DNA from 2 places in the Bradyrhizobium sp. 44 genome. Region 2 is predicted to be linked to the other one. Evidence: predicted binding sites of a transcription regulator. Region 2 holds the regulator's gene; the other holds the start of a gene.
The links. The regulator LexA, encoded in region 2, represses DNA repair genes until DNA is damaged. The targets are predictions, from matches to a motif close to TGTTCNNNNTGTGTTCNG.
Positions count from the first base shown of each region.

Region 1 (15,957 bases), on a different contig from region 2:
CGAACCGTGCCCGCGCGCGATCATGTCGCTTTCGCCGATGAACTGATCGATGCCACGGGTGGCCTCCGGTTGCGGCCCAAGACCCGTATTCCAGGCGGTCAGGCGGTAGCATTGAAGATAGCCGAACGGCTTGCCGTCGGCCAACACGATGAACTGGTCCATGTCCGGCTCATCCAGATCGCCGCTCACGAGCGCGAACTGCTCGTCCGGATCGCCCCACCAGTCCCGCACATGCGCTTCGCCGAGCCATCGCCGGATTAGCGGCAGATCGGCCGCGGTCATCGGGCGGAAGGTGTAGGCGGGGGCCATGGCCTACCCGGCCGACAGCGCTTCGACAGTGACATTACGGTTGGTGTAGACGCAGATGTCGGCAGCGATGTCGAGGGAGCGGCGGACGATGGTCTCGGCGTCCTTGTCGGTGTCGAGCAAGGCGCGTGCGGCCGCCAGCGCGTAATTCCCGCCCGAACCGATCGCCATGACGCCGGCTTCGGGCTCCAGCACGTCGCCGGTACCTGTCAGCACCAGGGAAACGTCCTTGTCGGCGACGATCATCATGGCCTCCAGCCGTCGCAAATAACGGTCGGTGCGCCAATCCTTGGCGAGCTCGACGGCGGCCCGGGTCAATTGCCCCGGATATTGCTCGAGTTTGGCTTCCAAACGCTCGAACAGCGTGAAGGCGTCGGCCGTGGCGCCGGCAAAGCCGCCGATGACGTCGCCCTTGCCGAGTTTCCGGACCTTCCTGGCGTTGTGCTTGATCACGGTCTGGCCGATCGAGACCTGGCCGTCGCCGCCGACCACCACCGTGCCGCCCTTGCGGACCGTCAAAATCGTGGTGCCGTGCCAGACCGGCGAGCTGTTTGGGGAGTCCTGCATGAATGATCCTCGTTGTCCGGCCTGATTTAGGCGGTCGGGGCCAAGGGGACAACTGGCCCACAACGGGCCGCTCCGGGCCCAATTTCGCTCACCATAGGCAGAAGTAGAGGCCCGGCCAGCCGTTCCCGCAGTAGCGAAGGCGTCATTTGGCTGTTAAAAGACCGGCGTTTTCGGCCCCGAACGAGGATGAAAGCTAGTTTTGATGCGCACCGCGACGATCAAGCGCAAGACCAAGGAAACCGACATCGAGGTCACCGTGAACCTCGATGGCACCGGCGTGTCCACTATCGCGACCGGCATCGGCTTTTTCGACCATATGCTCGATCTCCTCGCCCGCCATTCCCGCATCGACCTCACGGTCAAGGCGGTCGGCGATCTGCACATTGATCATCACCATACCACCGAAGACACCGGCATCGCGCTCGGCCAGGCCGTCAAGCAGGCGCTCGGCAACATGGCGGGCATCACCCGCTATGCCGGCGTGCACATGCCCATGGACGAGACGCTGTCGCGCGTGGTCATCGACATCTCGGGCCGCCCGGTCCTGGTGTTCAAGGTCGACTTCCCACGCGACAAGATCGGCGAGTTCGACACCGAGCTGGTGCGCGAGTGGTTCCAGGCCTTCGCCATGAACGCGGGCGTGACTCTTCACGTCGAGACCCTATATGGCGATAACAGCCACCATATCGCCGAGTCCTGCTTCAAGGGTCTGGCACGGGCGCTGCGCGCCGCCGTCGCGATCGATCCGAAGGCTGTGGGCGAAATCCCGTCCACCAAGGGCTCGCTCGGCGGCTGACATCTTTCGGCCCGCGGCCCGCGCCGTTTGCGGTATCACTGAATTCCTAGGGAACGGGGCATCGCCATGTCCGTCTACACAGTTCATGCTCCCTCACCTGCCGGAGCCGATCTGCGCGCGACCGACAAGTTCGTCTTCGTGCGCGACGGCTTCCATTTCTGGGCGATGATCTTCGGACCGTTCTGGCTGCTGTGGAATCGGCTGTGGCTGGCGCTGATCGGCTGGGTGATCTTCGTTGCCGCCTTCAATGTCGGGCTGTCCAGCCTCGGCGTCGGCCGGTCGTCGATCTTCTTCGCCGACATCATCGTCGCGCTCCTGATGGGATTCGAGGCCTCCAGCCTGCGCCGCTGGACGCTGTCGCGCGGAAAATGGCGGCAGCTCGACGTGGTGATTTCCGACGACGAGGACACCGCCGAGCGCCGCTTCTTCGAGCGCTGGAGCCAGAAGCAGCGCGGCATCGTCAACGATCAATGGGCCGTCGATCGCGGCGGCCCGCCGCCGACCCGCAACGTGCCGGGTCAGCAATTCTCCAACCCGCCGCCAATGCCGGCGGGTGGCATCATTGGTTTGTTTCCGGAACCGGGAGGGTCAAGGTGAGCGTCGCCATCATCGATTACGGTTCCGGCAATCTGCATTCGGCCGCCAAGGCGTTCGAGCGCGCCGCGCGCAGCATGGAGAACCCGCAAAAGGTCTTCGTCACCAGCGATCCGGACCAGGCCTACAGCGCCGATCGTCTGGTGCTGCCGGGCGTCGGCGCCTTCGCCGATTGCCGGCGTGGGCTCGATGCGGTCAACGGCATGGTCGAGGCGATCACCGAAGCGGTGCGGGTCAAGGCGCGGCCGATGTTCGGCATCTGCGTCGGCATGCAGCTGTTCGCCACCCGCGGCAAGGAGCATGTCATTACGCAAGGCCTGAACTGGATCGGCGGCGACGTCGAGAAGATCACGCCGCGCGACGAGAGCCTGAAGATCCCGCACATGGGTTGGAATACGCTCGATGTGCTGCGCGAGCACCCGGTGCTGGACAAGCTGCCGCTCGGCCCCAAGGGCCAGCACGCTTACTTCGTGCACTCCTACCACCTCAACGCCGCCAACGAGGCGGACGTGCTCGCGCGCGCCGATTACGGCGGGCCCGTTACCGCGATCGTCGGCAAGGACACGGCGATCGGGACGCAGTTTCACCCCGAGAAGAGCCAGCGCTTTGGTTTGGCCCTGATCTCGAACTTTTTGCGATGGAAACCGTGATTCTCTTTCCCGCGATCGACCTCAAGAACGGCCAATGCGTGCGCCTCGAACAGGGCGACATGGCGCGCGCGACCGTGTTCAATCTCAATCCGGCCGCGCAGGCCGAGAGCTTCGTCGCGCAGGGCTTTGAGTATCTCCACGTCGTCGATCTCGACGGCGCGTTTGCCGGCAAGCCTGTGAATGCGCAGGCCGTCGACGCGATGTTGAAGACGATCACGATTCCGGTGCAGCTCGGCGGCGGCATTCGCGATCTCGCGACTGTCGAAGCCTGGCTCGACAAGGGCATCACCCGTGTCATCATCGGCACCGCCGCGGTGCGCGACCCTGAATTGGTGAAGGCGGCTGCCAGGAAATTCCCCGGCCGCGTCGCGGTCGGGCTCGATGCACGTGACGGCAAGGTCGCGGTCGAAGGCTGGGCCGAGACCTCGCAGGTGACGGCGCTGGAGATCGCACGGCGTTTCGAGGATGCCGGCGTCGCCGCCATCATCTTCACCGACATCGCGCGCGACGGCCTGCTCAAGGGCCTGAATCTCGATGCGACCATCGCGCTGGCGGATGCGATCTCGATTCCCGTGATCGCCTCCGGTGGCCTCGCCTCGATCGAGGACGTCAAGGCGATGCTGACGCCGCGCGCGAAAAAGCTCGCCGGCGCGATCGCAGGCCGCGCGCTCTATGACGGTCGGCTCGAGCCGGCCGTCGCCCTCACCTTGATCCGCAACGCGCGCGCCGCCTAGGAGCTGACACATGTTCAAGGTGCGCGTGATCCCCTGCCTCGACGTCAAGGACGGCCGCGTCGTCAAGGGTGTCAACTTCGTTGACCTGCGCGATGCCGGCGATCCCGTCGAAGCGGCGATCGCCTATGACGCAGCCGGCGCCGACGAGCTCACTTTCCTCGACATCACCGCGACCCATGAGAATCGCGGCATCATGCTGGACGTGGTCCGGCGCACCGCTGAAGCCTGCTTCATGCCTGTGACCGTCGGCGGCGGCGTGCGTGAGGTCAACGACATCAAGACCCTCCTGCGCGCCGGCGCCGACAAGGTCTCGATCAACAGCGCCGCGGTGTCGCGGCGCGAGTTCGTCAAGGAAGCCGCCGAGAAATTCGGCGGGCAGTGCGTGGTGGTCGCGATCGATGCCAAGCGGGTCAAACGCGCCGGTGGCGGAGAGCGCTGGGAGATCTTCACCCATGGCGGCCGCAACTCGACCGGCATCGACGCCATCGAATATGCCCAGGAGGTGGTCTCGCTCGGCGCCGGTGAAATCCTGCTCACCTCGATGGACCGCGACGGTACGCGGCAGGGTTTCGACATCCCGCTGACCCGGGCGATCGCCGACAGCATTCCCGTTCCCGTGATCGCTTCGGGCGGCGTCGGCAATCTCGACCACCTCGTCGACGGTATTCGCGACGGCCACGCCACCGCCGTGCTGGCCGCCTCGATCTTCCATTTCGGGGAATTCACCATCCGCGAAGCCAAGGAGCACATGTCCCGGCGCGGGCTGCCCATGCGCCTCGATGCCTGACGACTCCCGTCCCTAAAAATGCTACATCATCGGCGGGATCCGGCTTATCCCGCCAGGTAACCGGCCAATCATCGGCCAAGGCGCGTTTTCCGAGTATTTGTATGCCGCGTTTCACGATCCACGACCTGGCCGAGACCATCGACGCCCGCGCGGCAGCGGGTGGCGAGGCGTCCTATACCCGCAAGCTCCTCGACAAGGGCGCCGAACATTGCGCCAAGAAGTTCGGAGAGGAAGCAGTCGAAACCGTAATCGCCGCAGTCGAAAACGATCGCGCGCATCTGATCGCGGAAGGCGCCGACCTGCTCTATCATTTCCTTGTGCTGCTCAAGGCCCGCGGCGTAAAGCTGGAAGAGGTCGAGGCCGCATTGGACAAGCGGACCAATATGTCAGGGTTGGAAGAAAAGGCGTCGCGCAAGGGCGGCAGCTAGCCGAGGTGGAGAGTCGCGTCATGGATATCCGCGCACCCGAGCAGCAGTATAACCCGTACCGCGTCTATACGCGCGAGGAGTGGTCGCGACTGCGCGACGACACGCCGATGACGCTGGAGCCGGGTGAGTTCGACCGGCTGCGCTCGCTGCACGACCGCCTCGACTTGCAGGAGGTCGAGGACATCTACCTGCCACTGTCGCGCCTGCTGTCGATCTATGTCGATGCGATGCAGCGGCTCTATTACGCGGAGCGCCAGTTTCTCAATATCCGCGACCGCAAGATGCCCTACATCATCGGCGTCGCCGGTTCGGTCGCGGTTGGAAAATCCACCACGGCCCGCGTGCTTCAGGCGCTGCTGGCGCGCTGGTCGCCGCGTCCCAAGGTCGAGTTGATCACCACCGACGGATTTCTGTATCCCAACGCCGTGCTGGAGCGGCAGGGCATCATGCAGAAGAAGGGTTTTCCGGAGAGCTACGACCTGCCGCTGCTGCTCAGCTTCCTCTCCGACATTAAGGCCGGCCGCCGCCATGTGCGCGCGCCGGTCTATTCGCATTTGACCTACGACATCGTGCCGAACCAGTGGGCCGAGATCGACCAGCCCGACATCCTGATCGTCGAGGGCGTCAACGTACTGCAGACCGGCAAGCTGCCGCGTGACGGCAAGGCCGTGCCCGTCGTGTCCGACTTCTTCGATTTCTCGGTCTATATCGACGCCGATGAGGCCGCGCTGCGGCAGTGGTACATCAGGCGCTTCCTGTCGCTGCGCGACACTGCGTTCACCAATCCGAAATCCTACTTCAACCGCTACGCGCTGTTGTCGGACGAGGAAGCCACCGCCACCGCGATCGCGATCTGGGAACGCACCAACCTCGCCAATCTCGAAGACAACATCCTGCCGACCCGCCCCCGCGCGACCCTGATCCTGAAGAAGGGCGCCGACCACACGGTGGCAAGCGTGGCGCTCAGGCGGCTGTAACCGCTGCGGTCGACGGCTCTAGCCCGCGCGCGCAAAGTGTCTTTTGTTGCAGACCGACAAAGGGTATTCGGCTATGAGCTCCGTAAACGCGAGGGACCCATGGTTGATCGTCTCAGAAACGCCGCCGAGCATCTCGAAGCACCGACCTGCCCGGACTGCCATATCGAGATGAAGTGGTTCCGTTCCGAGCTGCTGGCGGACGAGCCAACCCCGGTCATCGCGCATCTCTTCGTGTGTCCGCATTGCAAGCGCGCGGCCCAGGCAGATACTAAATTCAAGGGCACCGCGACGCCGCCGGCCAAGCTGTCCGCGCCGCGGTTTGCTGCTCACGCCTCATAGCATTCGGGGGGAACGGATTCGGCGCTCGGCTGACCGCCGGATAGTAACTCGACATGACGATCATTTCCGGACCTCCTGTCGCGCTTTCGAAGCGATGAAGATGTGCCACGCCGTGAGAAACATCGCGGCGACGAGTGGGCCGATGACGAACCCGTTCGCTCCGAACGCCGCAAGGCCGCCTACGGTAGCGAGCAGCACGACATAGCTCGGCATTTGGATCGACTGGCCGACCAGGATCGGACGGAGAAAATTGTCCGCAAGACCGATCACGAAGATCCCGAAGGCGAGCAGGATGATCCCTTTCGTGACTGAGCCTGCCACAAGCAGGTAGAGCGCGACCGGAACCCAAACTAGCGCAGAGCCGAGCACGGGCAGAAGCGAGAGCAGCGCCATCAGGGCGCCCGCCAGCAGTGGGACAGTCAAGCCGAGCACCCAGAAAATCAGCCCGCCAAGCGCTCCCTGAATTAGCGCAACGAGAACGATCCCCTTGATCGTCCCGCGAACCGCCAGGGTGAACGCATTCAGAATCTCGCTGGTGTGGCTCGGCCGCAGCGGGAGCGCGTCGCGGATCCGTACGTTGAGCTCGTCACCATCACGGAGCAGGAAGAACAGCAGGTACAACATCACGAGCAAGCTTGCGACGAACTCCAGCGTCAACTGACCGATGTTAATGGCGTGTCCCGCCAGCTGTTGGCCGGCAGGGACGACCAGACTCGACAGACGTTCCTTCAGGGCCGAAAAATCGATGCCAGCCAGGCGATCCGACAGGGAAGTAGCCCAGGCGGGCAACGCGGATTTCAGCTGCTGCAGGGGATGAGCGAAACTGATCTCCCCACTCTGAGCGCGCTGATACAGCTCCCCACCCTGGTCGATGAGCGAGGCGATGACGACCGCCACGGGGATGAGGACCATGACGATCACGACGACGACAGTGAACGATGCGGCGAGGTTGCGCCGTCCCGGAAGCGTTTCGAGAGCGCGGCGATAGAGTGGCGCGAAGATGATCGCCAGAAGCGTGGCCCACAACAACGCGCCGGAGAACGGCCAAAGTACCCACCCGAATGCCAGCGAGATCGCGGCAAGCAAGACGAGGAATGAGCGGTCTTCCGACGTTCTCACGTGTTCCCTAGCCCTTCTGTTGCCAGAGCATGATCCGGACCCGATGTCCGGCCGTCACTTGTCTGCTTTCGCGGTCCAGTCGGCGAGCTTGATGCGTCCTGCAAGGGTTGCGGGACCCGAGCTGCCGGCCTTGTAGATGAAAGCTTCGCCCTCCTGCACGTCCCCGGCATCCTTGCCGAAGGCATCGGCGATGTTGGTCTTGTGGGTGACCAGGACGGTGTTGGTGCCGGCCTTGGGCGGCGCGTCGACGAGCTGCCGCACGGCCTGGCCCGCCTTTGCATTTGCGCCGGTCGGATTTGCCATGCCCGACGCACTCGCGTTGCTGCTGTCCGTCAAGGCGTCGACCGGCTTGACCTCGCGGCCGGAGATCAGTCTGCCCGCCTCGATCGCGCGGTTCAGCCGGCTGGTGTAGACGTCGCCGATCGGGATCGCGAGTTCCTTGATGGCCGTTCCGATCTGGCGCGCCATGTCCCGGCCCTTTTCACTGAGCTGACGCTGGGCGCTCATGTCGTCGAATTTGAAAGGGTAGACATCTTTTTGACTGTCGTCGGTGGCGGTGTGGCGAAACACCAGCACGTAGCCGCCTTGCTTGAGCGAGGCGATCAGTTGCGAGCTATCGGCCGCGGCGGCTTGAGTGGAACCCCAGAGAAGGATCACGAAGGCGAGGCGGCACAGCAAGTTCATGCGAAATCCTCTGTTAAAATGCCCCAGAGGATGGTGACGCGCGACGCGGTCGATTTCAATTGTCGATTGCCGTCCGAGATCGGGTTCCTATGGAATCCGGATCAAACCGCCAGCTGCCGCGCCGCCGCCAGTCCGGCCAGCGCCTCTTCCAGCTTTTCGCGATCGAGCGGCTTGATCAGGAACCCGTTCATCCCTGCTTCAAAGCAGGCGTAGCGATCCTCCACCAGCGTATTGGCGGTGAGCGCGAGAATCGGCGTGTGGTGGCCGCCTTTGGCTCCTTCATGCGCGCGGATTCGTTTTGTCGTTTCGATGCCGTCGAGCTGCGGCATCTGGATGTCCATCAGCACGAGATCATAGGGCGTGCCGGCCGATGACGCGCCGAGCCAGGATTCCAGCGCGGCCTCGCCATGGACAGCAATGACCACGCGGTGGCCGAGTTTCGTCAGCAGCGAGCGCATCAACAGCGCGTTGATCTCGTTGTCCTCGGCGACGAGAATCGACAGGCCTTTCGCCGGTACCGCGCCGGCGGGTTGAGCCGATGGCTCCGGCGCGAGATCGGGCGAGGCGACCTCCGGGGGCAACGAGAGGCGTGCGGCGAGTGAGGCCGCGCGCAGCGGCTTCACCAGGAAGCCGGTGAAGGCCGGCGAGAGTTTCTCGTGGCGCGAGCCGGACGTCAGCAGCACCAGGCGTTGCGTCGCATGGCTGCGTGCGGCTTCGCCGAGGCGGTCGGCGATGGCAGCGCCGAGCGCGCGATCGATCAGCACCGAATGCCATGAGCGTTCCGGAAGCAGCGCTTCCGCCACCGCGGCGTCAGTCACCATGCAGGTCTGGCCGCCCCAGCGCTCCAGCCGCCGCGCGATCAGGGAGGCCTCGATGCCGTCGGCGATCAGCAGGATCGACTTGCCGGTGAGATCGGGGCTCGGGAATGCCGTCTGTTCCGCGCCGGCGAGGGATGACGCCAGCGGTACTGCGACCTCGAAGGTCGCGCCCTTGCCCGGCTCGCTCGTAAGTGTGATGCGGCCGCCCATGCGTTTGACGATGCGCTCGCTGATGGCGAGACCGAGGCCGGTGCCGCCATGGGTGCGGGCGACGCGTTCGTCGGCCTGCTCGAATTCGCGGAAGATGCGCTGTTGCGCGTCGGCTGCGATGCCGATGCCGGTGTCGCGCACCAGAAAACTGATCTCGTTCGGCCAGATGCCGGGCTCGACGATCAGCGCGACGCCGCCGCTCGCGGTGAACTTGATGGCGTTGCCGGCGAGGTTGAGCAGCACCTGGCGCAGCCGCGCGGCGTCGCCGACCACTTCAAGCGGCAGCCGCTCGTCGACATAGGCGGCGATCTCGAGCTGCTTTGCCTGCGCGCGCGGCGCGAGCAGCTCGGTGATGTCCTCGATCAGGGCCGAGAGCGCAAACGGACGCTGCTCGAGATCGAGCTTGCCGGCTTCGATCTTGGAATAGTCGAGCAACTCCTCGATCAGCGCCATCAGCGCTTCGCCCGAGGTCTTCACGGCCTTGGCGTAGGTCGACTGCTCCGGCGTCAGCGTGGTGTCGAGCAGCAGTCCGCCCATGCCGATGATGCCGTTGAGCGGCGTGCGGATCTCGTGCGAGGCCATCGCCAGGAAGCGCGATTTCGCCCGGTTGGCGGCGTCGGCCTGGTCGCGGGCGTCGGACAGCGCACGCTCGGTCTCGGTGCGGTCGGTGACGTCGCGTCCGACGCTCTGCAATTCGGCGGGCTGGCCGGCGTCGAGGCGGACATAGCCTTCGCGCCAGGCGATCCAGCGCGCGCCGAGCGGGGTTGCGATCTTCTGGTCGTGAATGCGCGTGCCGTTGCTCTCGCGGGCGCTGTCGCCCTGCTCCAGAACGTCGAAATCAAAGCGCGTGCCGACCAGCGCGCCGCGCGCCTGCCCGGCAAGCGCGCAATAGGCGTCGTTGGCGAAGGTGATGCGGTCGCTTGTGTCGCGCAGCACGATCAGGTCGCCCTGCTGTTCGAACAGGCTGCGAGCGCGTTCTTCCGCTTCCTTCAGCTCCCAATTGCGGTCGATCAGCGTCTCGTTGTGGGCAGCCAGCGCACGCATCCGCTTGTTGACGAAGCGCAGGCGCATGCTGAGCGTGGCGAGGCCGAGGCAGGCGAGCGCGAACAGGAAGCTGACGCCGATCGCAAACGCATTGGGATCGTAGCCGGACGTCTCGGACCGGCTGCCGGAGACAAATCCATAGGCGCCGCCGAAGGTCGCCGAGAAGATCATGATGGAGCGGATCGCGAAGGCGATTTTTGGGTACTGTCGCCTGAAGCGGCGCATGCGCACCTTGATCCGGAACGTCCGATCCATCGCCACCGACCCGACTCTTTTCTTAAAACGCTGTGCTCGCTGTCAACGACGATGTGCCGCCGACCTTGCGAACAGTTTGAGGCCCTGCGACCGCCTCCAAATAGGGTTGACGAGTTGTTAACGGCGCAGAGCGAGGCGGTTCAAAGCGAAGCGGCCTGGAGATGGCGGTGGCCGCCGCGGGCGCCGACGATCAGCGCCGCCGCCTCGCGCTGGGAGAAGGTCTTCGAGCGCACATAGACGCGGTAATCCGCCGGCCCCTCGCTGGAGAGATAGATCACCTGACCGCCGTCGACGGGCTGCGCGGCAATCGAGATCAGGCGCGTCGAGGGGTTGGCCTGGCAGGACTCCAATTCCAAACCGGGGCCGTCGTCGACGACGGCGAAGTCGGCAGCGTCCGCATCCTCGGTAATCTGAACCCGCACCGTGGCACGCGCGGGATCATCGGTGAAGGCGACATGCACGCCGGCGGTCCAGAACAGCGACGTCAGCTCGACCGAGGTGTCGCCGAGGGCGATGCAGGGATGCGAGACCGATCCGATCTCACTGCGGGCAAACACCGCGGCCGCCAACAGGGGAACAACCGAGGCCAGGATCTTGAAACGCAACATGACACGCTACTCGCCAGGCCCTGTACGGGAACTGATGGGCCTTATGGTTTGCAGAGCGTAAAGGAAACTCGTTACCGCCGGGTTGATGCCGGTATCGGGGGATGAGAGTCTCGGTCGGTTAGGCGCTTTTGTTGGTTTTTCGCTCGACTTCAGTGAGAACCAAATAGCTGTTCTTGCCAAAGCTGATCGCCCAAAGCGCCGCCCAGGCACCCCACCGGTTCCTGACCTCGATCTCGACGGTTTGGCCGGGACTGCTGCGAACGACGAGCGGCTGGCTCCTGCCCCAATCAATGCTCGCATCGATCGTGCAGGTGCCGGCCGGCAGCGTGATCTCCAACACGTCGTTGCGTGCAAGCTTCCCAACGCTGGTCCCGTTGACCCACAGCTCGTACGACCTCAGCCAATCGGCATATTGGGACGCACGAACAAATCTGATGGTGCAGGCATTCGCATCGGTCATGATCAATCTCGGGCATGGTGATGTTGTCGAGAAAGCTGCGGCGGCGCATCGCTCACGCCAGCTGCCGCACATCTTCCGCGAGCGCGCGGTAGGACAGCGCCTCGGCGAGGTGCAGACGGCCGATTTTGTCGGCGCCGTCGAGATCGGCGAGCGTGCGCGCCACCCGGAGCACGCGGTGATAGCCACGCGCCGACAGCCGCATGGTCTCGGCGGCATCGCGCAGGAGCTTCTGGCCTTGCGCATCCGGCTTGGCGATCTCCTCCAGCACCGAGGCCGGCGCTTCGGCATTGGTGCGAACCTTCGGCAGGCCGGCATCCGCGTAGCGCGCGAGCTGGATGTCGCGCGCCGCCGCCACGCGCGCGGCGACTTCGGCTGAGCCCTCTGCCGGCGGCGGCAGGATCAAATCGGCGGCGGTCACCGCGGGAACCTCGATGCGCAAATCGATGCGGTCCATCAGTGGTCCCGAGATGCGGGCCTGGTAGTCGCCGGTGCAGCGATCGATGCGGCCGCGCTTGCAGGCATAGCCGGGCTCGAACGCATTGCCGCAGCGGCAGGGATTCATCGCGGCGACCAGCATGAAGCGCGCGGGATAGGTGACGCGGTGATTGGCGCGGGACACCGAGACCTCGCCGTTCTCCAGCGGCTGGCGCAGCGAATCCAGCACGCGCGGATCGAATTCGGGGAGCTCGTCGAGGAACAGCACGCCCTGATGCGCGAGCGAGATCTCGCCAGGCCGTGCGCGCATGCCGCCGCCGGTGAGCGCGGCCATGCTGGCGGAATGATGCGGCGATCGGAACGGCCGCCGCGCCGTCAGCGCGCCGCCCTCGATCTCACCGGCAACAGAGGCGATCATCGAGACCTCGAGCAACTCGCCCGGTGACAGCGGTGGCAGGATCGAGGGCAGGCGTGCCGCCAGCATCGATTTGCCGGCGCCGGGCGCGCCGATCATGAGCAGGTGATGGCCGCCGGCGGCCGCGATCTCCAGCGCCCGCTTGGCGCTCTCCTGTCCCTTGATGTCGCGCAGGTCGAGCGGCGAGGCAGCGGCTTCATGCACCTTCGGCACAGGCCGCGACAGCACCTGCGTTCCCTTGAAGTGGTTGGCGATCTGGATCAGCGAACTCGCGGCGATGATCTGGATGTCCGGACTCGCCCACGCCGCTTCCGAGCCGCAAGCCGCCGGACAGATCAGCCCCTCCTCGCGCACATTGGCGCCGATCGCGGCGGGAAGAACACCGGCCACCGGCGCGATCGATCCGTCGAGGCCAAGCTCGCCCAGAACGGTGAAGCCGGTCAGCGCATCCGGCGGGATCGCGCCGATCGCCCCCATCAGCCCAAGCGCGATCGGCAGGTCATAATGGCTGCCCTCCTTGGGCAGATCGGCGGGCGCGAGATTGACGGTGATCCGCCGGGCCGGCAGCGCGAGCCCCGAGGCGATCAGCGCCGAGCGGACCCGCTCGCGCGCCTCCGACACCGCCTTGTCCGGGAGACCGACGATCGCGAAGGCCGGAAGACCCGGCGCGACCTGCACCTGCACGTCGACCGCGCGGGCCTCGATCCCCTCAAAGGCGACGGTAGAAACCCGCTGAACCATGTCCGAACCAGCCTGCCCTTTTGCACAATTAGGGGTAGCAGAGCGGGCCGGTTTTTGCAAGAACAATACAGGAACATGCCTAGGAGCCGGGAGGCCCTAACTGATCGTAAACACGACGAAGACACTACGCCTCGAATGCAAGCTGCTCTGCTCAGCACATCCCAACGAATGTCCGCTACTCCTAGGGGTGCGGGATGGGCCGTGGTCTAACGGGTGAACAATTCAAATGCTTGCAAATCGCCGGAGAAGCGAACGACGGATGTGCACGCGGCTCGCCAAGATTCACTTTGGCGCGGGTTCGCTGCCGCGGGACTGCACGATCACGGATATTTCGGATGGCGGCGTGAAAGTGGTGGCGGAGTTCCTGGAAGTGCCGCCGCAATTCACCATCATCTTCGCGCCCGACTATTCCAGGCAGTGCCGCCTGCGCTGGCGCATCGGCTGCGAGTTCGGCGCTGAATTCACCGACTGAGCCGCGCAAGCGCCCCGCCTTAACGGGACTTTAGCGTTAATCGGTAAGCATCTCTGATCAGTCGCCGAGTGATCAGAGTATGTCCAAGCCTTTGTCCGTCGCCTCTCCTCCGGCGAGATATCTGTTTTCCGCGCTTCTGATCCTGGCTCTTGGCGGCTGTCAGACCACTGGCATCGAGGACATCACCGGCGCGCTCGGCGGAAAGTCGGAAACGGCTGGCAAGTCCGATACCAAGCCCGACGTGAGGCCGGACATGGACGCGCTGCGCGAGCGCTATCGCGCCAAGCCTGGCGATCCCAACGTCGCGCTCGAATACGGCAAGGCGTTGCGCCAGACCGGCCAGCGCGCGCAGGCGCTCGCAGTGCTTGAGCAGGCCGTGCTCGCCCATTCCAGCAACAAGGCGCTGCTCGCAGGCTACGGCCGCGCGCTCGCCGACAGCGGCAGTTTCCAGCAGGCGTTCGACGTCCTCGGCCGCGCGCATTCGCCCGAAGATCCCGACTGGCATATCCTGTCGGCGCAGGGCGCCGCGCTCGATCAACTCGGCCGCAACGAGGAAGCGCAGCAATATTACGCCGCCGCGCTCAAGATCGTGCCGGACGAGCCGTCGGTGCTGTCCAATCTCGGACTGTCCTACATGCTGCAGAACAATCTGACGCGGGCAGAGGAAACGATGCGCCGGGCGCACGCGCGCAATCCCGCCGATCTCCGCGTGCGCGCCAATCTCGCGCTCGTGCTGGGACTGGAAGGAAAGCAGGCCGAGGCCGAAACCATCGTGAAGGCCGATCTGTCGCCGGATCAAGCGGCGGCAAAGGTCACGGCGCTGCGGCAGTTGCTGGTGAAGAAGCAGCAGCGGGCGGAGAAGTAACCCGCCCTCGCGCGTCAGGATGCCTTGCTCAGGATGCCTTACGATGCGGGGCTGACCCGCGCCCCGATCGACCCTTCAGCTTCTTCAGCAGCGGCCCGAGCAGCGAGCGCTTTGGCTTCTTCACCTCGCCGCGCCCGGCAAGGCGGTTCGCCATGTTCTGGAACAGTTCGGTGGTGCGGTGGCTTTTGGAGACCTCCGCGATCATCTGGCCGTTGTTGGCCGCGGTCGAGAACAGCTTCGAATCGAACGGGATAACCGCGATCGGCTGGCTCTCCATGGTCTTGGCGAAGGCCTTGACCTCGATCTCCGCACGCTTGGGCATGCCGACCTGGTTGATGCAGTAGAGCGGTGGCCGGTCGTTCGGCCGCGCCGCCTTCAACACGTTCAGCATGTTCTTGGTGTTGCGCAGGTTCGCAAGATCGGGCTCGGCCACGATCACGATGTCGTCCGCGTTGACCAGCGCGCGTCGCGTCCAGCCCGACCATTGATGGGGAACGTCGAGCACGATGCAGGGCGTGGTCATCCGCAGCGTGTCGAACACCGCGTCGAAGGCCTCCGCGCCGAAATCGTAGACGCGGTCAAGGGTGGCAGGCGCGGCAAGGAGGCTGAGACGCTCGGTGCATTTGGAGAGCAGACGCTCCATCAGGGCCGTGTCCGGCCGATCCTGCGACAGCACCGCATTGGCGATGCCCTGCACCGGGTCCTGGTTGTAGTCGAGACCCGCGGTGCCGAAGGCGAGATCGAGATCGATCACGACGGAATCGAGTGCGAGGTCGCGGGCGATGGTCCAGGCCACATTGTGCGCGACGGTGGAGGCGCCGACACCGCCCTTGGCGCCGACCACCGCGATGACGCGGCCGGTGATGATGGTTTCGGACGCCGAGAACAGGCTGCAGATCGAGCGGACGACGTCGAGCGTCTCGACCGGTCCCACCACATAGTCGTTGACGCCGCGGCGGACCAGCTCGCGATAGGGCGCGGTGTCGTTGGGATTGCCGATCACGACCACACGGGTGCCGGGATCGCAGACGCCGGCGAGGTCGTCCAGGCCCTCGAGAATGTCGCGGGTGCCGTCGGATTCGATCACGATGACGTTCGGCGTCGGCATCGTTTCATAGACTTCGATTGCCGCAGCTAGGCCACCGTCCTTGGCGGTGAGATGCGCCTTGGCGAGGCGGCGATCCTGCCCGGCCGCGGTCACCGCGGCGAGCGTCTGCTCGGTCTCGCAAAAGGCCTGCACGGAGATGCGAGGAACCGGCGCAATGTGTTCCTCGGGGTGCTGCGGATCGTCCGCTTCTTCGTCGTGGACGCGTGTCATCTGCCTGTATCGCTGAGTTTGGCCTTGTCGGCGTCTGGATTCATGGTCGCGATCGGCGTGCCCTTGCGATAGCGCTCGAAGGCCACGTCACGCCGTGCGTTATAGGCCGGCGTCTCGGACCGCGGCTGCTCGAGGTCGGCCGGATTGTCGATCATGGCCGCGAGGTTGCGCTGGCTGGCGCAACCCAGATTGAAATAGGGCCGGTTCTCGTTGTAGCCGGGGTCGAGGATGGAGGGGCCGAGATCTTCCGGCCACAGCCCGCAGGGGCCCGCGACCGCGGCGATCCGGGAATAGCTCAGACGGATGGTGGGCAGCAGTCCGGGATCCTCGGGCCG
Region 1 is NZ_JADPIY010000009.1:104,930-120,886, reverse strand. It holds gene IVB41_RS08655 (GNAT family N-acetyltransferase) at 1-309, opposite strand, end outside; gene hslV (ATP-dependent protease subunit HslV) at 313-873, opposite strand; gene hisB (imidazoleglycerol-phosphate dehydratase HisB) at 1,076-1,669, shown strand; gene IVB41_RS08640 (DUF2628 domain-containing protein) at 1,736-2,266, shown strand; gene hisH (imidazole glycerol phosphate synthase subunit HisH) at 2,263-2,913, shown strand; gene hisA (1-(5-phosphoribosyl)-5-[(5-phosphoribosylamino)methylideneamino]imidazole-4-carboxamide isomerase) at 2,901-3,647, shown strand; gene hisF (imidazole glycerol phosphate synthase subunit HisF) at 3,658-4,434, shown strand; gene IVB41_RS08620 (phosphoribosyl-ATP diphosphatase) at 4,536-4,862, shown strand; gene coaA (type I pantothenate kinase) at 4,883-5,839, shown strand; gene IVB41_RS08610 (hypothetical protein) at 5,939-6,178, shown strand; gene IVB41_RS08605 (AI-2E family transporter) at 6,239-7,297, opposite strand; gene IVB41_RS08600 (histidine phosphatase family protein) at 7,352-7,981, opposite strand; gene IVB41_RS08595 (PAS domain-containing hybrid sensor histidine kinase/response regulator) at 8,083-10,308, opposite strand; gene IVB41_RS08590 (hypothetical protein) at 10,449-10,916, opposite strand; gene IVB41_RS08585 (hypothetical protein) at 11,035-11,376, opposite strand; gene IVB41_RS08580 (YifB family Mg chelatase-like AAA ATPase) at 11,429-12,967, opposite strand; gene IVB41_RS08575 (PilZ domain-containing protein) at 13,194-13,439, shown strand; gene IVB41_RS08570 (tetratricopeptide repeat protein) at 13,519-14,304, shown strand; gene IVB41_RS08565 (AAA family ATPase) at 14,333-15,622, opposite strand; gene IVB41_RS08560 (CpaD family pilus assembly protein) at 15,619-15,957, opposite strand, start outside.
Region 1: a site for LexA is predicted at 13,026-13,043, ahead of IVB41_RS08580 (YifB family Mg chelatase-like AAA ATPase). Genes of this name have one in related genera too.

Region 2 (15,957 bases):
GGATTTTCGTAATGACAGAACCGGTGGCGACTGAGGTTGGGCGCGATTTCATTCGTGACATCATCCAGGCCGACCTCGATCAGGCCAAATACCGGGAGATCGTGACCCGGTTCCCGCCGGAGCCGAACGGCTATCTCCATATCGGCCACGCCAAGTCGATCGCGCTCAATTTCGGCATCGCCCAGGAGTTTCCGGGCCGCTGCCATCTGCGCTTCGACGACACCAATCCGGTCAAGGAAGAGCAGGAATATATCGATTCCATCCAGGCCGACGTGCGCTGGCTCGGCTTCGACTGGGGCAAGAACCTGTTCTTCGCTTCGGACTATTTCGACCGCCTCTATGAATGGGCGGAGCAGCTGATCCGAGACGGGCTCGCCTATGTCGACGACCAGACCCAGGAGGAGATCCGTCTTGCGCGCGGCACGCTGACCGAGCCCGGCAAGAACTCGCCGTTCCGCGATCGCACCGTGGACGAAAACCTCGACCTGTTCCGTCGCATGAAGGCGGGCGAATTCCCGAACGGCGCGCGCGTGCTGCGGGCCAAGATCGACATGGGTGCGGGCAACATCAATCTACGCGACCCCGTGCTGTACCGAATCCTGCATGCGCACCATCCGCGCACCGGGACCAAGTGGAGCATCTATCCGAGCTACGACTATGCCCACGGCCAGTCGGACGCGATCGAAGGCATCACGCACTCGATCTGCACGCTGGAGTTTGAGGACCATCGGCCGCTCTATGACTGGTTCATCGAGAAGCTGCCGGTGCCCTCGAAGCCGCACCAGTACGAATTCGCGCGGCTGAACCTGACCTACACCCTGCTGTCCAAGCGCGTGCTGACCCAGCTCGTCCGCGAGGGCCATGTCGCGGGCTGGGACGATCCGCGCATGCCGACCATGGCGGGGATGCGCCGCCGCGGCGTGCCGCCGGCCGCCCTTCGCGAATTCGTCAAGCGCATCGGCGTGGCGAAGGCCAACAGCGTTGTCGACGTCGGTATGCTCGAGTTCTGCATCCGTGAGGAGCTCAACCGCACGTCGCAGCGGCGGATGGCGGTGCTGAAGCCGCTCAAGGTCGTGATCGAGAACTATCCGGAAGGGCAGACCGAGGAGCTCGAGGCGATCAACCATCCTGACGATCCCTCTGCCGGCACCCGGAAGATCACGTTCGGCCGCGAGCTCTATATCGAGCAGGACGACTTCATGGAGAACCCGCCGAAAAAGTTCTTCCGTCTGTCGCCGGGCAACGAGGTGCGGCTGCGCTACGCCTATTTCGTCAAGTGCACCGGCGTCATCAAGAACGATGCCGGCGAGGTGGTGGAGCTGCGCTGCACCTACGATCCCGCGACCAAGGGCGGTAACGCGCCCGATGGCCGCAAGGTCAAGGCCACCATGCACTGGCTGTCGGCGGCAACATCCGTGCCCGCGGAAATCCGCATCTACAACCAGCTGTTTGCCAATCCGAGCCCGGACGCCTCGAACTTCGCTGCCGACCTCAATCCGCAGTCGCTCGAGATTTTGGCTGACGCCCGGATCGAAGCATCAGTCGCGGAAAGCAATTCGACCGAGCCGATGCAGTTCGAGCGCCAGGGCTATTTCGTGCGCGACAAGGACTCGACGCCCGACAGACCGGTATTTTCCAGGACCATCGGCCTGCGCGACACGTTCGCGAAGGAAGTTGCCAAAGGCTGAAAAGAGCTGCGAGACCACAATGAGCAACGAAGCCGACGCCATCGTTTCCGCCATCATCGCGAAATGGCGCGCCGGCTTCGCCACGCTCGATGCGGCCGCGCTCTCATCGCTCTATGCGAGGAATGCGTTCTTCTTCGGCTCCAACCCAAACCTCTACCGGGGCAGGGACGGCGTCGCAGACTATTTCAACGGCCTGCCACGCTGGCGCAAGCCGAGCGCGTTATTTTCCGAGGTGAAGGCGGCGCAGGCAGGTCCTGATCTGATCAATATGGCCGCGCGCATCTCGTTCGATCTCGCCGGCGAACGCCCCGATTTCTCGGTCAAGATGAGCTGGGTCATCATGCGCGAGGACGGCGACTGGAAGATCGTCAATCACCATGCTTCGTCGCAGGCGCCGCTGATCTGACCGGTGGAGCACACGGCTTCGTCATCCTCGTGAGAGAACGAACATGCACCTCGCGCGTTGGGGTGGGCCCAATAAGGAACCCACCATGCAGAACATCGCAGAGCATATGGAAGTCATCGGCGCCGACGGCGTCCACATCGGCACCGTCGACAAGGTCGAAGGCAATCGCATCAAGCTGACCAAGAAGGACAGCGGCGAGGGCAGCCACAAGGGGCATCATCACTTCATCGACAAGGGCCTCGTCGCCGATATCGAGGGCAACAAGGTCCGGCTGTCGGCCAAGGCCGATGTCGCCGTGACGATGGAAGAGGAAAAGTAGCGGTCGCGCCCTTCCGTTCCTGATCCGTACCGCTATCCACCCGCCTGCACGTTCCGGTAGCTTCTGACTTCGTTGCGTATCATCGAGTGCAGGGAATGGCGGAGCCGGGCCGGCCGGTACGGTCGCAGGGGATCGCGGGGACGTGGCCCGCGGGCCGCACATCGTCTGCGGGCGGCCTTGCGCCTGCAGGTCTCGACCTCTGGACATCGCTGGCCGAGACCTTGCAGGCGTGGCTGCGCGCCGAGGCTGGCGCCGGGCGGCTGTTGCCGTGGGTGCCCGTCGCGTTTGGCTGTGGCATCGCGCTTTATTTCTCTGCCGATCACGAGCCAGTACTGTGGGTCGTTGCCACGACCGCCATTGCACTCCTGCTTGGCGCGGCTCTGTTGCGGCGGAGCCGGCTGTTCGCCCCAGCCATCATGATCGCGGCGGTCGCGGCCGGCTTTGCCGTCGCGACCTGGAAGACGGTGCGCATCGCCCACCCGGTACTGGCAAAGGCGCTCTATTCGGTGTCGTTGTCGGGCTTTGTCGAGGCTCGCGACATCCGCGAGCGTACCGATCGTTTCGTGCTGCGCGTCACTGCGATGGAGGCGCAACGCAGCGACGTCAGGCTTGAGCGCGTGCGCCTGTCGGTCCGCAAAGGCACCGCGCCGGAGGTCGGTAGCTTCGTTCAGCTGAAGGCACGGCTGATGCCGCCGCTCGCGCCGGTGCGGCCCGGCAGCTACGATTTTTCGCGTGACATGTTCTTCCAGGGCATCGGCGCCTCCGGCTTCGCGATGGGCGCGATCACGGTGGCGCCGCCGCCTGAGACGGCCGGCTTGCGGCTGCGTTATGCGGCCTTCATGCAAGGCCTGCGCGATGCGATCGATGCCCGCATCCGGGCGACGCTCGACGGCGACAACCGGGCGATCGCGACCGCGCTGCTTACCGGGCGGCGCGATGCGATCACCACGCCCGTCAACGATGCGATGTTCATCTCCGGTCTCGGCCACGTGCTCTCGATTTCCGGTTATCACATGGCCGTCGTTGCCGGTGTCGTGTTCTTCGCGGTGCGGGCGCTGCTCGCTCTGATCCCGGGACTTGCGGCCGGCTTCGCCATCAAGAAATGGTCGGCGGCCGCCGCGCTGGTCGCTGCTGCGTTCTACCTGCTGCTGTCGGGCGCGGAGGTCGCAACGCAAAGATCGTTCTTCATGACGGCGGTAGTGCTGATCGCGGTGATGGTCGATCGCCGCGCCATCACCTTTCGCACGCTTGCTGTCGCCGCGCTGATCGTGCTGGCGGTCGCGCCGGAAGCACTGGTGCATCCGAGTTTTCAGATGTCGTTTGCGGCAACGCTCGGGCTCGTCGCCTTGGTGCAGATCGGCATGCCCAATTTGTTTGCCTCGCCGGACCATTCGGCGACCGCGCGCATTGCGATGTGGGGTGGCCGCGAGATCGCGATGCTGTTCATGGCCTCGCTGATTGCGGGACTTGCGACCACGCCCTACGCCGCTTTCCATTTCCACCGTGTCACGCCGTTTGGCGTGCTTGCCAATCTCGGCGCGATGCCGGTGGTCTCGGCGCTGGTGATGCCGGCGGGATTGTTGGGGCTGCTTGCTGCGCCGTTCGGGCTGGACAGCGTGTTCTGGTGGCTGATGGGGATCGGCATCGAGTGGATGGTCGCGGTCTCGCGCTGGGTCGCGGCATTGCCGGGCGCGGTCGGCCGCATCCCGGCGTTCGGGATCACGCCGCTGATCGCGGCGAGCCTGGGAATCATTGTGCTAGGCTTGTTGCGCACGCCGCTACGCTGGTCCGGCGCCCTGGTCCTGCTGGCAGCGATCCTCTGGGGACTGTCGGCGCGGCAGCCCGACATCCTGATTGCCGGGGATGGCGCCAGCGTCGCGGTGCGGGGCAGGGACGGATATCTGCACCTGATCAGGACGAGCAAGGACAGCTTTTTGCTCAAGGAATGGCTCGCTGCCGACGCAGATCCGCGCGATGCCGGCCGAGCCTCTCTGGCCGACGGCGTGTCCTGTGACGAATCCGGCTGCGTGACGCCACTGGCCGACGGGAGGCTGGTCGCGCTGGCGCTACGCGTCGACGCTCTCGCGGACGATTGCAGTCGGGCCGCGCTGGTGGTGACGGCACGTCCCGCGCCGCCCGATTGCGCGGCGATGGTGGTCGATCGGCAGCGGCTCGCCAGCCAGAGCGCGCTGGCGCTAATGCGGCGTGGTGACGGCTTTGCGGTTCAGGCGGTGAGGGCGAGAGGCGCGAGCCGCCCCTGGTTGCCAGCCGGCGCAGGCGAGGGTGATTTCGACGGCAGCCTTGCGCCCAAGGCGATCGCGCCCCGCATCAAGGACGCAACGCCGGCGGAGACCGACTTGCAGGCCGACGATTGATCTGACGGTGCGGAGCAATGCAGTGGATTGGTGCATCTGCTCGGATTCGCTGGGCGCAAACCACGCCATCTCGCCGGCCACGGCCGGCGATGGCAATTCAATCCTGACCTCCGACCCCGTAGGCGGCTGCGTCAGCCGATCGGCAGGCGCGTGACGGTCGGCTGCCTGTCGGCGATGACCTGCGCCTTGTGCTCGCGCTCCGTCACCGGCTGGGTCACAGGCAGTTGCAGCACGGTCGCGCGCTGGCCTTCGACGAGCTGCGTCACCAGCACATATTTGCCGTCCGGGAATTCGATCGCGTCATGATGGCGGTCGGGAACGTGCGGGTCGATCTTGCCGAACTTGCCCACGCGGGAATTGATGGTGCGCGTCCAAATCCAGCGATTGTCGTAGCGAACGTCGTCGGCGAAGGCGAGCTCCGTTCCCGGCAGCAGGCAGACGGCAACAGACGGATCGGCTGCCGAGGCGAAGCCTCGCGTCGAGGTGCCGCGGAAGCTTGTCGTGACGATCGTCTCGCCGACTTCGGCGGGGCGCGACGCGACGGCATGCAAGCTGTAGTCACACATCGGGTGCTCCTCATGCTGGGATAGCAACCCGCGTCTCTTCGAGGCGCAGGCCTCTATCAGAGTGGAAGCACGAACGCTCTGCTTGGTTGTGGGCAAATCTGCGGCTGGTTTCCGCAAGCCGCGATCACATTATCTTTCCCGCATTCAATAGGAACAAAGCCTGCTGCGATGCATTCGGGAGGCGCGTGTCCGAATGTTGCCGGCCCGGATATTGCCGACTTGGCTGCAACGGTTGCTCGATCGCATTCCGCACGTTGCGGACGATCGCTGGCCGCCATTTCCTCGAACACTTGGGCCGCGCAGCGGTGCTGCTTCGTGGGCATCGCGAGGAGCCAGCGCCGGAGGAGGGGCCGGATAGACTGTGCAGAACCAGAAAGACTATCCAGCCGGAGCGGACGATGATCCGCTCCAATCTCTGACCGGCAATGCCGATCGGAAGCGCGCGAGGCGCCTAGCACTCCCGGTATCAAGCACTCCCGGTATCAGTACTTCCGGTAAAGCCCGATCAGCTTGCCCTGAATCTTCACCCGGTTGGGCGGCAGGATGCGGACCTCATAGGCCGCGTTGGCGGGCTCGAGCGCGATCGAGGCGCCGCGACGGCGGAAGCGCTTCAGCGTCGCTTCCTCGTCGTCGATCAGCGCCACCACGATGTCGCCGGTATCGGCGCTCTCGTTGCGCTGAATCAGCGCCATGTCGCCGTCAAGGATGCCGGCCTCGACCATGGAATCACCGCGCACTTCGAGCGCGTAATGCTCGCCCGAGCCGAGCATGTCAGGCGGTACGCTGATAGTATGGCTGCGGGTCTGCAACGCCTCGATCGGCGTGCCGGCCGCGATGCGGCCCATCACCGGCACCGCGACGGGACGTTCGCCGTCGTCCGCGGGCAGGCTGGAGCTCGCACGCACCTTGCCGAGATTGCCCTCGATGACGCTCGGCGTGAAGCCGCGGCGGCTGCCGGCGGCTGCCTGGAGCTCCGGCAGCTTGATGACTTCAATCGCACGAGCGCGGTTGGGCAGGCGTCGGATGAAGCCACGCTCCTCGAGCGCCGTGATCAGGCGATGGATGCCCGACTTCGAGCGCAGGTCGAGCGCATCCTTCATCTCGTCGAAGGAGGGCGGTACGCCGCTTTCCTTCAGACGTTCACTGATGAACCGCAGAAGCTCGTATTGTTTGCGCGTTAACATCTCGACCAAAGTCCCCCGGTTGATGTCGTCCGATTCCGAGACGCTGAATTCGGCAATATGCCGCTACATGCTCGAAACAAATCATGAACGGACACTATATGTTCGATACATGTTCCGCAACTGCTTAATTTACCGTGAACAGAGCAAAGTTGGCGGAACGCGCATTGCCGGGGCGCTCAGACAGGGAGCCGCAACACTTCGCAAGCCGTGCCGGCTTCGGCCTTCGGCGCGAACGGTGCGCGCACGAGAAGTACCTGTGCTGCAGCGAGATTCGCAAGCAGCGAAGAGTCCTGATGATTGACGGGAAGAACGACGCGTGTGCCATCGTCACGCTCCTCCAGATGCGCGCGCAGATAGTCCTCGCGCTGGTCGTTGGCGCTGACATCGCGGCCGAGCACGGCGCGCTCACGGCGATGGTGAAGCACTGAACGGCCCGACAGGGCACGAATCAGCGGCACCATGAACAGGAAAGCGCACACGTAGGACGACACGGGATTGCCCGGCAGACCGATCACGCCCATTGCGCCGAGCCGCCCGTGCATCATCGGCTTGCCTGGCCGCATCGCGATCTTCCAGAACGCCATCGCGATGCCTTCGTCCCGCAGTGCCTGCTGGACCAGATCGTGGTCGCCGACCGATGCGCCTCCGGTCGTGATCAGGATGTCGGCGCCGCTCTCACGGGCGCGGCGGATGCCGGCGGTGGTGGCCTCCAGCGTGTCGGCGGCAATACCGAGGTCGATGGTCTCGGCGCCTTCGCTGCGGGCGAGCGCGTGCAGGGCGTAGCCGTTGGAATAGACGATCTGGCCGTGGCCGGGCGTGCTGCCCGGCATCACCAACTCGTCGCCGGTGGCGAGAATCGCGACCTTCGGACGCCCGTAAACGGCAAGGTGCGGATGATTCATCCCGGCGGCGAGCGCGAGGTCGCGCTCGGTGAGACGGCTTCCCTTGCGCAGGAGCACGTCGCCCTCGCGGAAATCGACGCCGGCGGGGCGGATGTGCCGACCGGCGATCGCGGCTTCCTTGATCGTGACACGCTTGCCGGCGGCGACGGTGTCCTCCTGGATCACGACGGCGTCCGCGCCACCGGGAACGACGCCGCCCGTGAAGATCCGCACGGCCTCGCCGGCGCCGACCATCCCCGCGAACGGTCGGCCCGCCGCGACTTCGCCGATGATGGTGAGCTCCGAATCGATCGTCGCGGCATCGGCCGCTCGCACCGCGTAGCCGTCCATCGCCGACATCGCCTGCGGCGGCTGCGTGCGCCGCGCCGCGACGTCACGCGCGAGCACGCGATGGTAGGCCTGGTCGAGGGAGATCATTTCCTCCGGCAGCGGCTCTGCACCCGCCAGCACCGCGGCAAGCGCGTCGGAAACCGGCATCAAGGCCACGGCGAAAACTCCTGCTCGGCACGTTCGGGCGAATGTTCCGCACGTCTTCTAGCCGAGCGCGGGCGCAGAGGCAAAACAGCCGAGCGGGTGCAGTCATCCCACCGCATTGTTCCGGAAGGCAGGATCAAGCGCGTTGCGGCATGATCCGAAGAACGTGCCAGATCGGCAGGACAATGGTCATGGCAAGACGAGAACGACGAGCGCCCCGGCCTGCATCGATCAGCTCCCTGGCTGCCCGTGAGTTACGTCGGGCGCCTTGGGTCCCTGATCCTTGTCGGGCAGCGGATCGGCCTGGGATTTCAGGTCGGCGGCCTTGCTCACAAGCTTGGCGGAAAGATCCGAATCTGAAGTTGTCCTGGCGAATTCAAGAAGAAGAGAGGCCTGCTTGGTGAGGTAGGTTTTGCCCAACACGATGATGCATCCGTCTGTAGAAGTCCCAACGGACTCTAGAGTCCGGAAGACGGTATTCCGTTCCGGGAACTCTGTATAAAAATGCACAAAGTGATCGGGTTCCTAAACTTCTTCAAAATTAGTCGCGTTGGGCCGCATCTCCGGGGGTCTCGCGGCGGCAGATCGTCGTCAGATGCCCAATGCTTTCAATGCGTTCCCCACATCACGCGGCGAAGTCACATGCACGGCCGTCAAGCCGCGCGCCCGCGCTCCCTCGATGTTTTCAGCAAGATCGTCGAAGAACACGATACGCCCGGCGGGCACGCCGATCGCCGCGACGACGTGGTCGAAGGCCTCGGCATCCGGTTTGCGCAGGCCGATGCTGGACGACAAATACAGCTCGCGGAAATGGCCGAGGAGGTCGGCATATTCCCTTGAGAAATGGTCCACGTGTGGCCGGTTGGTGTTGGAGAAAGCGTACAGCGGCATCTGCTTCGCTGCCCGCGGCAGCAGCTCGGCGATGTCAGGCATTTCGCCGGCGAAGATCGCGTTCCAGCCTTCCAGGAACTGCGCATCCGAAATGCCGATTCCAAGCGAGGCTCGCAGTGAGGCGAAATAGTCCTCATCGCTGATCTTGCCCATCTCGTGCAACCGATAGGCTTCGCTGTCCCGCACATAGCGCGCGACGATGGCTTCAGGCTTGCAGCCGGCATGTCCCGCCCAACAGGCGATCGCCTTGGAGAAATCAATATCGAGCACCACGCGGCCGAGATCGAACAGAAGCGCATCCGCGCTGCCGGGAGAGAGCGATGTCACCTGCATCCTTTCACTCAGTATCGATATGGCTCGTGGTCGAACAGTGGAAACGCGCTGAACACGCTCGGCGCGTTGGTTGCGGTCGCGTGGTGCAGGCAGGATTTGTTGACCTCGGCGAACGAGGTCGCACCCAAGAGGCCGAGGCAGCGCAGCACTTCGTCCTCGAGCAGCTCCAGCATGCGCGCCACGCCGGCTTCGCCGGCCGCCGCCAGCGCCCAGCATTGCAGCCGGCCGATGCCGACGAGGTCGGCGCCCGCTGCGATCGCCTTGACGATGTCGGTGCCGCGACAGACACCGCCATCGACCATGATCTTTGCGCGGCCGTTCACGGCGTCAACGATCTCGGGCAGCACGTGCATGGCGCCGCGACCGTGATCGAGCTGACGGCCGCCATGGTTGGAGACGTAGATCCATTCGACGCCGTGATCGATCGCGATCAGCGCGTCCTCTGCCGTCGCGATGCCCTTGAGGATCAGCGGGATCTTGAACTTGTCCTTGATCATCTTCACGGTCCGCCACTCCAGACCTTTCTGGTAATCGCCGCCGGTGGCGCGCAGGCGACTCTCGCGAACGTAGCGCTTGGCGATGTCACGTTCGCGACGGCTGTAATGAGCGGTATCGACGGTCAGGCAGAAGGCGGCATAGGCGTTCTTCTCAGCCCGGCTGACGACGTCGGCGACGAAGGCGTCGTCGCCGCGCACATAGAGCTGGTAGAGCCGCAGCGCGTCGGGCGCACCTTCGGCGGTCTTCTCGAGGCCGGGCTCGGACACTGAACTGAGCATGTGCGCCGCACCGAAAGTGCCGCAGGCGCGTGCCACGCTCGCGGCGCCATCCGGATCGAAGATCTCGAGCGCGCCGACGGGGGCGAGCACCACCGGCAGGCGCATCTTGCGGCCGAACTGCTCGACCGAGCCGGTGACCTTGCGGACATCGCGCAGCACACGCGGGCGGAAGGCGATCTCGTCCAGCGCCATGCGGTTGCGACGCATCGTGGTCTCGGTTTCGGCCGCGCCGACGATATAATCCCAGGCATTCTGGTTGAGGTTGGAACGCGCTTTCCGGATGAATTCGTGCAGATTCTGGAACGGCTCGGTGCTGGCGCCGAGCTCGACGTTCCTGTCCGGCTGGATGCGGGGTGCTTCGTTCATTGTTATCCTCCCGAGAATTTGAAGCCTTACCTCATCGCCTAACCCGTCCAGGTCGCCAAAACCATCCTAAAATGGCATGGCTGCAAGGCGTGGGCCGGCCGGCCGTCCCCGCTGCGCACGAACCGGGTCCTGCAACGTTGCCAAAAGTTTAGGCCCCGACGAAGGGATTTTTACGGTGTACCCGCCGGCGTGGCATCCCGGCCTTGAAGAAACCAGAATGGTATTGTGAGAAGCAGGCTGGATCGCCATTTGCATGGCGGCTCCCCAGCCCCACCGAACCGCGAAGCAAAAAGGCCAGTCTATCCATGCGGAAAACCCTGCTGTTTCCAATGGGCGCGCTCACCGGAGCGTGTCTGACCCTTCTGGTAGCCAGTCCGCACGGCGGCGTGTGGGCGGCACGGGCGGCAGCGAGCGCGGATGACGCCTATTCCAAGCTCAATCTGTTCGGCGAAGTGTTCGAGCGGGTGAAGGCGAGCTATGTCGAGAAGCCTGACAATGCCAAGCTGATCGAAGGTGCGATCACCGGCATGGTGACCTCGCTCGATCCGCACTCGCGCTACATGAACGACAAGGCCTGGACCGAGATGCAGGAGACCACCTCCGGCGAGTTCGGCGGGCTCGGCATCGAGGTCACGATGGAGGAGGGGCTGGTCAAGGTCGTCTCGCCGATCGACGACACGCCGGCCTCCAAGGCCGGCATCATGTCGGGCGACCTCATCAGCAAGATCGACGGCGATGCCGTGCAGGGCATGACGCTCGAGCAGGCCGTCAACAAGATGAAGGGGCCGGTCGAGACCCAGACCAAGCTCACGATCGTGCGCAAGGGGGCCGACGCCCCGCTCGACGTCGCGATCAAGCGCGAGATCATCCATGTGCGCCCCGTGCGCTTCCACGTCGAGAACGGCGACATCGGCTATATCCGCGTCACCTCGTTCAACGAGCAGACCACCGACGGCCTGAAGAAGGCGATCGCATCGATCGCCAAGGACGTTCCGCCGGAGAAGCTGGTCGGCTACGTGATGGACCTGCGCAACAATCCGGGCGGACTGCTCGACCAGGCCGTGTCGGTGTCGAGCGCGTTCCTGCAGCGTGGCGAGGTCGTCTCGACCCGCGGCCGCAATGCCGAGGAGACCCAGCGCTTCACCGCGCATGGCGGCGACCTCACCAAGGGCAAACCGCTGGTGGTTCTGGTCAACGGCGGCTCGGCTTCGGCCTCCGAGATCGTGGCCGGCGCATTGCACGATCACAAGCGCGCGACCATCATCGGCACGCGCTCGTTCGGCAAGGGCTCGGTGCAGACCATCATCCCGCTCGGCGCCGGCAACGGCGCGCTGGCGCTGACCACGGCGCGCTACTACACGCCCTCGGGCCGCTCGATCCAGGCCCAGGGCATCGCGCCCGACATCGAGATCCTCCAGGACGTGCCGCCCGAGCTGAAGGGCCGGATGGACACCATGGCGGAGTCCCAGATGCGCGGCCATCTCCAGGCGGCCGATGGCACCGAGCAGACCGGATCGCAGTCCTATGTCCCGCCGGAGGCGAAAGACGACAAGGCCCTGCATACGGCCTACGACTTCCTGCACGGCCAAACCGCGAATGCGGTCGCCGCCAAGCCCGGGCCGAAGGCTGCGGTGCCGAACTAGGCTCTCGCCAGTTCCAGACATCGATCGCCCGGGAGTGGATGGCCGCTCCCGGGCGAATTCGTCTTGGACGCGTCTCAGCTGGGGTTCAAGGCGCTCGGTCTCAACTGTGTCAAGGCGACGCCGGAGATCGCGAGCAGCCCGCCGATCATCAATTTTGAAGTCATGTGTTCGCCCAGGAACAACACACTCGACATCAAGGCGAACACCGGAAGCAGCAGACCGAAAGGTGCGACGCGGCCCATCGAGCAACGCCCGATCAGCCAAAACCATAGGCCAAACCCAACAATTCCTCCGATGAAAATCGTGTAGGCGAGCGCCAGCCAACCACGTCCATCTGCCGTGACGAGGCTCGCGAGTTGTCCATGTTCAAGGAGCAGCGACATCAACATGACCTGCGGCACGGTGAGCAGCGAGGACCATCCCATCAACATCAGGGGATCAAAAGGGCCGTAGCGCTTCGTCAACACGTTGGACACCGCGAAAGCGAAGGCCGCCCCGACCACGAACAGCAGTGGAAGCGCGTTTGCGGAGAGGCCGGGCCCTGCTGCCAACACGACCACGCCGACGAATGCAAGCGCCACTCCGGCGGACGTGGTGAGAGACGGCTTCTCCGCGAGCAGTGGCCACGCCAACAGCACGGTGAACGGCGTGGCGAGTTGATAGGCGACGGCCGACATGCTTCCCGAGCCGAGCCCAAGGCCAACATAGAACAGCCCGAAGTTCAGCCCACCGAGGAAAAGCGAAATAGCCGCGATCGGGCCGAACTGTGGACGCGTGGGACGTTTGACGAACGGAACGAGCAGCATTGCGATGGCCAGGAAGCGCAGCGCGAGGAAGAACAGAGGCGGAAATTCCGTAACGCCGACTTTGATGGCCACGAACTGATAACCCCAGAGCAGGGGGACGGCCACAGCGCAGACGATCTGGATGGCGGACATGGCATTCTTTCTTTAAAGACCGATCAGTCCATATATATTGGCGTGCCAGCAGCAGGGGCGTCCAAACGTGTCTACCTGATGAAACGGTCGAGAAGCGCGTCAACGGCGGCTTGCGACGTGATCCGCGTCGGTGCCGTTTTGCCGACCACGCGCAGCCCCTCGACGAAACAGAGGAGAATTTTGGCGGCACTGGAAGGCTCGACGCCATCGGCCAATTTGCCCGCCGCCTTGGCACGGGACAGGGCATCAGCCACCCTGGCCTCCATGGCTTTGAAAAAGCTCGCGATGCGGCGATCGACTTCAGCGTCACGGCCAGCCAGTTCCATGGCTGTGGCCACCAGCAGGCATCCGCGCCGACCATTGGCCCCGCTCGTTCGGTCAACGTAGCCGGCGAGGTAGGCCCGCAGTCCATCGACCGGCTCTTTGTCGAATTCGACGTCCATCCGTGTCAGGGCCTCGGCGACGTAGCGATCAAGCGCACGCAGGAACAGCGAGTGCTTGTCTCCGAAAGCGGCGTAAAGGCTGCCACGCGAGAGCTTCGTCGCACGAAGCAGGTCCGGTAGCGCCGTGGCGTGATAGCCGCGTGACCAGAACACCCCCATCGCGCGTTCGACAGCGGCGTCCGTGTCGAAACTTCGGGGACGGCCACGGGGCGAGGGCACTGGGTTTTGGCGGCGCATTGCCGATATATAGACCAAACGGTCTTCAATTCAAGCGGTCGCTCGCGCCGTTTGGCTGTACGTCGATGTTTCTAGCCCGCCTCGCGGCGGCGGCCTTCGTTGCCGCCGCGCTGGGCGAGACGACTGCGATGAACTGCGAACAGCTCCAGCACCTTGTCGGCGGGTTTTGCGGCGCTGAACAGATAGCCCTGCATCTCGGAGCAGCCGAGTGCACGCAGCAGACGCTGCTGCTCCTCGGTCTCGACGCCCTCGGCCGTGGTGGTCATGCGGCGGGCGGCGGCGAGATTGACGACCGCCTGCACGATGCTGGCGGAGCCGTCGGGGCCGGCGATGTCGCTGACGAAGCAGCGGTCGATCTTGATCTTGTCGAACGGGAAGCGGTGCAGATAGCTCAGCGAGGAGTAGCCGGTGCCGAAATCGTCGAGCGCGATGCGGACGCCGATGGCGCGGAGTTGATGCAGGATCGCAAGCGCGGTGTCGTCGTCGCGGATCAGCACGGCCTCGGTGATCTCGAGCTCGAGCCGGCTCGCCGGCAAATTGGAGGCGGCAAGCGCGGCCATGATCTTCAGCGCCAGCGTGCCGCTCTTGAATTGCACCGGCGAGACGTTGACGGCGAGGTGGATGTCGTCGGGCCAGTTCGCCGCGTCCCGGCACGCGGTCGCCAGCACCCATTCGCCGATCTCGTTGATCAGGCCGGTGTCCTCGGCGATCGGGATGAACTCGGCCGGCGAGACCATGCCGCGCTCGGGATGGCGCCAGCGCACCAGCGCCTCGCAACCGGTGATGCGGTCGTCCTTCAGGCTGAGGCAGGGCTGGTAATACACCTCGAGCCCGCCTTGGGCGATGGCTTGGCGCAGGTCGATCTCGAGCTGCCGCCGCTCGTGGATCTTGGCGTCCATCTCCGGCTCGAAATAGCGATAGGTGCGGCGCCCTGCGGCTTTGGCGGCGTACATCGCCATATCCGCGTTCTTCAGGATCTGGTCCAGCGCCGTTCCATGTTCCGGCGCCAGTGCGATGCCGATGCTGGCGTCGGTGGCAAGATGATGGCCCATGCAGTCGAACGGCGCGCGGATGGCCTCGAACACCCGCGCGACGAGCTCGTTGACCTGGTCCAGCGATGTCACCGCGCTCTGGACGATGGCAAATTCGTCGCCGCCGAGCCGCGCCACGAAGTCGGCCGGACCCGCACACCGCTGGAGGCTCTGCGCAATTGACTTCAGGAGCTCGTCGCCGACGAGATGCCCGAGCGCGTCGTTGACGCCCTTGAACTCGTCGATGTCGATGTAGTGCACAGCGAGTTGTTCGCCCCCGGCGACGAGATCGAGTTCCTGACGCAGATGCTCGTGGAACATGGTGCGGTTGGGCAGGTCGGTCAGCGCGTCGTAATGAGCGAGATGGGTGATGCGCTCCTCGATACGCCGGCGCTCCGTGATGTCCTCATGCGTCGCCACCCAGCCGCCATCCGTGAGCGGTTCGTTCACGATCTGGATCGAGCGACCGTCGGAGGTCTCGACCACCATGGAATTGCGCACGTGGACGTCGCGCAGGACCCGTGCGACATATTGGTCCACATCGCCGGTGAACGAGCCGGTGGCTTTGCGGTGCGCAATGATGTCGTGGAAGCTGCAGCCGGGTCTCACGATTTCGGCCGACAGCCCGTACATCTCGATGTAGCGCTGATTGCAGATCACGAGCTGCTGCGAGGCGTCGAACAGCAGCAGGCCCTGGGTCATATTGTTGACAGCGCGGTCGAGACGCTGCTTTTCCAGCGTCAGCCGTTCCCGCGAAAGACGATGCTGCTCCAGGAGCTTGCGAACGATCGCGATCAACACGCCCGCGATGGCCAGCGCGGAAGAGGCCGCGACCGAGATCAGGATGCCGATCTGCTCGCGCCAGTCGGTCAGGGCCGTCGCGCGCGTCGTGGTGGCCATCATCAGGATCGGGAAGTGAGGCAGGGCGTGTGAGGAAATCAGCCGGTCCTCGCCGTCGACGGGGCTCATGAAGCGGCCGGTAAAATGGTCGAGCCCGAAAACCCTTTGATGCGCGAACGGACCGTTCTTGAAATTCCGTCCCATCAATTCATTGGAATGGGGATAACGGGCGAGCATCGTGCCGTCCCGGTGCAGCATCGAGATCGTCGTGCTTTCGCCGAGAACGGCTGACTCGAAGAATTTTTCGAAATTTGCCGGCTCGATGCCGCGTCCGACCGCACCCATGAATTCGCCGTTCGGTCCGACGATCTTGCGCACGATCAGGATGGTCCAGGCGCCGGAGATGCGACTGTAAAGTGGCTCGATCAGGACGTCGGGAGCGTCGGGATTGTACCGGAAGGTCTGGAAATAGGCGCGATCGGCAACGTTCACGTTCGGAGCCGGCCATGCCGTCGACGAATTGATCAAATTGCCTTCGGCATCGA
Region 2 is NZ_JADPIY010000020.1:306,617-322,573, forward strand. It holds gene IVB41_RS23630 (glutamine--tRNA ligase/YqeY domain fusion protein) at 12-1,688, shown strand; gene IVB41_RS23635 (SgcJ/EcaC family oxidoreductase) at 1,708-2,094, shown strand; gene IVB41_RS23640 (DUF2171 domain-containing protein) at 2,180-2,413, shown strand; gene IVB41_RS23645 (ComEC/Rec2 family competence protein) at 2,509-4,788, shown strand; gene IVB41_RS23650 (hypothetical protein) at 4,920-5,354, opposite strand; gene lexA (transcriptional repressor LexA) at 5,837-6,538, opposite strand; gene glp (gephyrin-like molybdotransferase Glp) at 6,715-7,926, opposite strand; gene IVB41_RS23665 (hypothetical protein) at 8,146-8,337, opposite strand; gene IVB41_RS23670 (HAD family phosphatase) at 8,506-9,138, opposite strand; gene IVB41_RS23675 (alpha-hydroxy acid oxidase) at 9,147-10,280, opposite strand; gene IVB41_RS23680 (S41 family peptidase) at 10,586-11,923, shown strand; gene IVB41_RS23685 (DMT family transporter) at 11,998-12,861, opposite strand; gene IVB41_RS23690 (TetR/AcrR family transcriptional regulator) at 12,933-13,541, opposite strand; gene IVB41_RS23695 (EAL domain-containing protein) at 13,613-15,957, opposite strand, start outside.